DNA from 3 places in the Dysgonomonas sp. 37-18 genome. Region 3 is predicted to be linked to each of the others. Evidence: riboswitches for the same ligand, from Rfam matches in the RefSeq annotation. Region 3 holds a riboswitch; each other region holds the start of a gene.
What was found. A riboswitch is a leader RNA that binds a small molecule or an ion and turns the genes downstream of it on or off. The one in region 3 is predicted to bind cobalamin.

Region 1 (2,279 bases), on a different contig from region 3:
ATATCCTGTAGCTCCATATCTTTCGCAAAGATCATTAGTCCCGAAACTTCTCTGTCGAGGCGATGCAGAACATAAACACGTGCTTTTTTATCTTTTTTCTTTACGTATTCATTCAGAGAATTATATACAGTGCGTGACTTTTCCTTATCTGTAGCTACAGATAAAAATCCTGCTTCTTTTTCGATGACAATTAAGTCGTCGTCTTCAAATACAATCTTTAATCCCTTCAATCTTTTTTCTTTTCGAGACTGATCGTATTTCATAACAGAGACCTTATCTTTTGCCTTCAGTTCGAAATCGAATTGGGTGATAAGCTTTCCGTTTACTTTGATTTGTTTATGTGCAAGAAGCGATTTAACTGCGTTGCGACTTTTACGCACTTCTTTTTGGACAAGGAAATCTAGCAATTGAGCCGGTTGATCAACTTTTATTTCCTGCAATACTTTATCTCTGGTTGTATTCCTCATTTCATTTATATATGAATATGAAACAAAGGTAAGCGTTTTTCTTTTAAGATAAACACAACATTAGATGTCGATTTACAAATATTAATTTAAATCATGGCTGCTTAAGGTTGGAGAACTTTAATGCATAGAGTCATAAAACACAGGATAATATCTTTCGCATGAAGCATGCTAGCGGAATTAACATTTATATTTTGTCTTTCAATATAATTTATCCTTACCTTTGCAGCACTTTGTTTCGTTTGTTAACGAATTAAAAGGGAATCAGGTGAAAATCCTGAACAGACCCGCTGCTGTAAGCTCTGTAAAGCTTGTGCAACATAGCCACTGTTATTCAAAATGGGAAGGCTGTACAAGTTGGAGTAAGTCAGAAGACCTGCAAAGTAATAGTTCGGACAGCTTTCGAGGAATAGAGCTTAAGAAACAGTGTCAAGATTATATAGTCTTTTCTTTGTTCTTATCGAAAGCATTTTATTGAATAATTTGTGAAGATGAGGACTTTTTTATTCTCCCTTATATTTTTATTTGTAGTAGGCTGTATGCATATACAGGCTCAGATTAATGATAGTCTTAATGCAAAGAAACTGTCAGAGATAGAAATTTCTGCACAGATCAAACCATCTGTCTCACGATCTACAACTCCACTTCAAGTTATTGATAATACAGAGATTGAACGAATAGGAATACTGTCCGTATCAGATGCTGTGCGCCGTTTTTCGGGAGTTACAGTAAAAGATTATGGAGGTATTGGAGGTATGAAAACTGTTTCTATAAGGGGGATGGGGGCTCAACATACTGCAGTTAGTTATGACGGTGTTACGATGAGTAATGTTCAATCCGGACAGATCGATATCAGCCGTTTTTCATTGGATAATGTTTCTATGATAACTCTCTCTATTGGTCAGTCTGATGATATATTTCAGGCAGCACGATCATATGCATCAGCCGGCTTATTAGAGGTAATAACATCAAACCCTGCCTTTAAGAATAAATCATATAATGGAAATATACAAGTTAAAGCTGGTTCTTATGGGCTTTTCAATCCTACTGTCTATTATGCACACCGACTGAATAAGAAATTCTCTCTTTCGTTAAATACAGGATGGGAAAGAGCAGATGGAAGATATAAATTCACATTTAAAAATGCGGATCAAACTGAAGAGCGTAAGCGTAGGAATTCTGATGTTGATATCTGGCGTACAGAATTAAACCTCTATGGGAATATGGGCAAAGCCGGCGAGCTGAAATTTAAAGTAAATTATTATGATTCGGAAAGAGGTTTGCCGGGTTCTGTAATTTTCTACAGAGACGATAATGACGAAAGAGTATGGAACAAGGATTTGTTCTCCCAACTATATTACAAAAATAGAGTTAATGATAAAATGAGTATAAAAGGGCAATTAAAATTCAGTCGCAACCATTATAAATATTTGTCAATAACCAATAATACAGCAGAAAATAAACAAGAAGACCGCATCACTCAGTATGAATATTATGCATCGGTAGGTATGATGTACAAACCTCTAAAATATCTATCCATAAGTTTATTTGAAGATATATTTCAGAATAAGTTGAATAGTAATTTTGAAGATGTGGACAAGCCGAAGAGAATTTCATCACTCACAGCTTTGGCTGCTCAATTTACTAATAAATATCTAACCGTAACCGGAAGCCTTTTAGCTACATATGTTGACGAAAGCGTTCAGATGGGAGACTCCCCTAAAGATAAGAAAAAGGTAACGCCATCTATAAGTGTATCATACTTACCTTTCGAAGAAGCTAATTTAAGACTTCGTGTGTCTTATAAAAAGATAT
Region 2 (2,279 bases), on a different contig from region 3:
ATATAAGCCCGGTATCATGGTTATACAAGCCGGCAATGTAAATACAACCGGAGGAGTGTGTATCTTATGAGCACAGTAGATACCCAAAAGCCCTATCACAACAGTGCCACTCAACGTAGCTGAGATCAAGCCAAAGTCGAAATACAACAACGTAAAACGAATAGCATGACCAAGCCCTCCCAGCAAACCGGCAACCAACAATCCCTTCTTTGGCGTTTCGAACAATAGTGCAAAGCCTATAGCAACAAAAAAACTAAGAAGAGCGTCTTTTAATATATCTATTAGCATAATCAAAAGTTATTTATTCCTATTATTGTCATACTAATAAACATCCCCACAGCGATACATAAAAGAATAAATCCGCCGAATGCTCCACGGGCTATACCTGTAGGAATATACCCTTCAAGCAAATCGATTATACTATTTATCAGAGGAACTCCCGGAATAAGAAACAATACAGAAGTAGCAATAGATGTTTGAGGCGAATAACCAAATCCAGATAAGATATTCAATCCTGATATGGTTGTTGTCACAAACGCTGAGCAGATTACAATAACCATCAGGTTAAACTTTCTCTTAATCATCTCCTGACGCACCGCAAGCCCGACAAAAGAGGCTACAAAAGCAAAAGCCCCATCTATTAAATTCCCTCCGGCCAGTAGGCATAACGATCCGCAAGCTATTCCAATAAACAGGCGAACAAGCCAAACGGAATAACGAGAGGTATCCTTCAACCTTTTTATACGCTGGTGCAACTCCTGCAAAGAAATCCGATCTTCGGCAAGTTCCCATGTCAGCAAACTGGTATTGGTGAGTATTCCAAAGTGTACCCCATGATGTATTATCTTTTTATTGGCCGTTACTATGTTTTCCTCATTACCCATATCGGTTACTGATACCGATACAGCAGTAAATGATATCAGCATTTCTACTTTATAGTTTGTCTTCTGTGCTATACGTTGTACATTCCTATTAATTCTTTCACAGTGGGCTCCCGATTCAAGCAACAGGGTACTGACCTCCAATATGATGTCTACAAATTCTTTCAACGACAACTCTTTGTCTGAACGTGTGTTTTCTACATCTGCACATCGATCATCAACATGCGAATAATCAAGAACGTTTGCGCGCATTTCTTTCTAAACTTTTTACGATTAAACATAAATGTAAAAAGCTCTTTTGAACTTCACAATGCTGCAATAAGAACACACCTGGATAATAACATCTCCTCCGACAAGAGGGATGAATGAAATTATTAGACATAACACTTTTATCGCGAAGCATTGTCAATCCGATTTAAGGCAGGTATCCTGGCTTTCACCATTTCTATTTTCCTTCCCATCTCTGCACGAAACAGTGGATTTTTAAATAGAAACTTTCGCGGTGATTACAGTTGCGCGACAGCTCAGGACTTTCACCTGATTCCCTATTCTCCTCAATATCTGAGGCACCTTAGCGGTTGAAGAATAATGATAAAGAACTTTCGGGAGGCAAAGGTATAGGAAAAAATAATAAATAGCACATCTTTTTTATTTTTTCCTATACAAAAAGATATAAAAGAAAACAAAAAGAGAAGAGTCTCAATCAATAAGCATTTTTGCATTAAATGTTTATTTTTATGCTTAAAAACATATAACTTTGTCACAGGTTTTGGTGTCATTTACTATATCCATAGAAAATGATGAAAAGGGAATCAGGTGAAAATCCTGGACAGACCCGCTGCTGTAAGCTCCTCCAAAGACTTTGAACAATACTCTATCCACTGTTCTTACACTGAATGGGAAGGATGCTCAAAGATAAAGTAAGTCAGAAGACCTGCCAAGACCATATAGTTGGAAGCTTTCGAGGAATAAAGCTGAAGATTTAGGATGGGATTTTTTCAAATAGAAAAAGCCTTCTCTATTTTATTTTTATTCTGTTACATTTATTTAAATACGTCTGTATTTATTTCTTATTCTATTCCACGTAAGCTCTGAAAATTGAGTACTTAGAAATTTATTTTATAATCAAATGGAAGCATATAAAAACTTTAAAGGCACACGGTGGCAAGAGGAAATCAATGTAAATGATTTTATACTCCAAAACTATAAAGAATACACAGGAGACGAATCTTTTCTACAAAACCCTACTGAAGCAACAATCAAGCTATGGGAAAAGTTAAGCACAATGTTTATTGAAGAAAAAGAGAAAGGCATATATGATGCCGAGACTCGAATACCTTCTCAAATTGATGCTTATGGACCCGGATATATAGACCAAGAGCTGGAAAAAATTGTAGG
Region 3 (2,279 bases):
AGTGGATATTGTTTCACGAAATTTATTATCACCAAATTCGCTGGCAATATTCATGATTTGCCAATGGGCTTTGCGGCTAAAGATACGTCGATATGCTCTCGCCAATTCTTTCATCGGAGTATATACTGCATCCGGAAGTCCGTCATCGAAAAATATTAAATCGTTTCTGAATATCTCACTTGGTTGAATTTGAGATTTCTTCTTTTTTGAAACTTGAGATATCTGTATTTTATTTGATACATAAGTTTTCTTTCTTTCCTCTGAGATAATCCAACCCTCATTAATAAGGATATCAAATGCCAGAACAACTGTATTGCGATTAACTGATAATTCAGTAGCCATATGCCGTGTACTGGGCATTGTTTCTCCAGCCTTCAGTACGCCACTCTTAATCGATTCTATTATCAAATCAGCTATCTGTATATAAATGGCCTTATCGCCAGATCTGTTTAATTTGGTATGTAATAGTTTTAAGTTCATCTTTTTGGACTATTCATCTTCTTCTAATTCGAAAGGTAAATATAGTCCAATCAATTTATATTTTAAGCAGAAATTATATAAAAATAAAAGAATTAAAAGATTCCATTTGTTAATATTGGAAAAGGAAAATATAACCCAAATGAAGCAAATAATTCAATAACCGTTATTTTGAAGCATTAAAATTTCTAAACCGAGAATAAAATACAATCATTATTTTCTTTTTTCATTTAAAAACATTTATTTACATTTGTGCCAGATTTGGTAATCAGTATATTTCATATCCTGATGAAAGGGAACTCGGTGAAAATCCGGGGCTGTACCTGCAGCTGTAATTCCTCGTGTTATATCGGTTAAATATTCTATGCCACTGTTCTTTATCCTAGAATGGGAAGGCTTTTAACCGGAGGAGAGCCAGAAGACCTGCCAAAAGACAAATAAACACCAAGCTTCCAGGGATAGGAGTGGTTGTGGATACTTTATGTATACATTGCTATTTTATTAATTTTCAGGAAACTCGATGTTTTATTTTATTAATTTTTAAAGAATTATAAAATAAGATATGAGGTATTATTTATTATTGGCAGCAGTATTTCTTTGCTGTCAATTGCTAATTGCACAAATTGCCGATACGACTCGGCATGTTGTAAAATCTGTTTCTCTAAAAGAAGTTGTTGTTACCGGTACTGGTACTGAACATTACATTAAAGATGCGCCTGTACAAACTGAAGTGATTTCAGGAAGAGCTTTAAAGGAATATGCGGGGCGTGATATTGAGGATGTATTGGGAGGCTTGTCTTCTTCTATTACTTTTAACCGGAGTGACATGGGGAGTAATATTCAACTCAATGGTCTGAAGAATGATTACATACTTATTCTTATAGACGGAAAAAGGCTAAATGGAGACATTGGCGGGCAAAACGATTTAAGCCGTATCAATATGAACAATATTGAGAGGATCGAGATTGTAAAAGGAGCAGTTTCTTCATTATATGGTTCAGATGCAATCGGTGGTGTTATAAATTTCATAACTAAAAAGAACAAAGATAAACTCAGTATTTCTAATACTTCCCGCATAGGCAAATATGGAGATCTAGATCAAAGTAATATTTTTGCATTAAAGCATAAAAGGTGGAGTTCGAATACTTCATTTTCTTTGAGTCATACTGATGGTTGGCAGAATACAACTCAAGAATGGTATAGAGGCAAACTCTATGAAAACAGTGTTACAAAAACAGTAAATCGCTCTACCGATTATACTATTTCACAAGATTTATCGTATCAGGTATCTGATAAACTCACATTAAATACGAGTGCTTCTTTTTATGAAAAATGGACTTATCGTCCTATGGGTATTCCTCAGTGGCGGTTGTATGACTTTTATTATAGGAATCAGTCCTATAGTACAGGAGGAAAATACAATATGCAAAATAAAGATTACCTTACATTTGACTTATCATTTGACAAATACGATTATTTTTATGACTATACAAGTCGTGAATACACAGACTATTTTGATGAGAACGGAGACCGTATTGTTTACTATGCAGAAGATCGCATCCTTCAAACATCCCAACGGCGTGTATTGGGTAATTTGAAAGGTGTCTTTTACCTAGATGAACAAAATACATTAAACACAGGAATCGAATATATTTGGGATCAGCTGATATCACCTTATCGTCTTGAAGGAGATAAAGCTACAGCTTACTCTGCATCGGCATATGCTCAGGATGAATGGAATGTGACAGATCGATTTAATATAACAGCAGGAATCCGATTCGGACAACACCGGGAATTTGGCC

Region 1: another riboswitch for cobalamin. It lies ahead of BGO84_RS02420 (TonB-dependent receptor); the one in region 3 lies ahead of BGO84_RS13095 (TonB-dependent receptor).
Region 2: another riboswitch for cobalamin. It lies ahead of BGO84_RS12545 (threonine/serine exporter family protein); the one in region 3 lies ahead of BGO84_RS13095 (TonB-dependent receptor).

The regions. Positions count from the first base shown of each region.
Region 1 covers NZ_MKVC01000006.1:98,107-100,385, forward strand. Annotated here, with positions in the region: gene BGO84_RS02415 (RluA family pseudouridine synthase) at 1-467, opposite strand, end outside; cobalamin riboswitch at 681-863, shown strand; gene BGO84_RS02420 (TonB-dependent receptor) at 956-2,279, shown strand, end outside.
Region 2 covers NZ_MKVC01000031.1:20,396-22,674, reverse strand. Annotated here, with positions in the region: gene BGO84_RS12550 (threonine/serine exporter family protein) at 1-288, opposite strand, end outside; gene BGO84_RS12545 (threonine/serine exporter family protein) at 291-1,133, opposite strand; cobalamin riboswitch at 1,283-1,470, opposite strand; cobalamin riboswitch at 1,635-1,838, shown strand; gene pflB (formate C-acetyltransferase) at 2,011-2,279, shown strand, end outside.
Region 3 covers NZ_MKVC01000033.1:13,294-15,572, reverse strand. Annotated here, with positions in the region: gene BGO84_RS13100 (PLP-dependent aminotransferase family protein) at 1-480, opposite strand, end outside; cobalamin riboswitch at 723-923, shown strand; gene BGO84_RS13095 (TonB-dependent receptor) at 1,040-2,279, shown strand, end outside.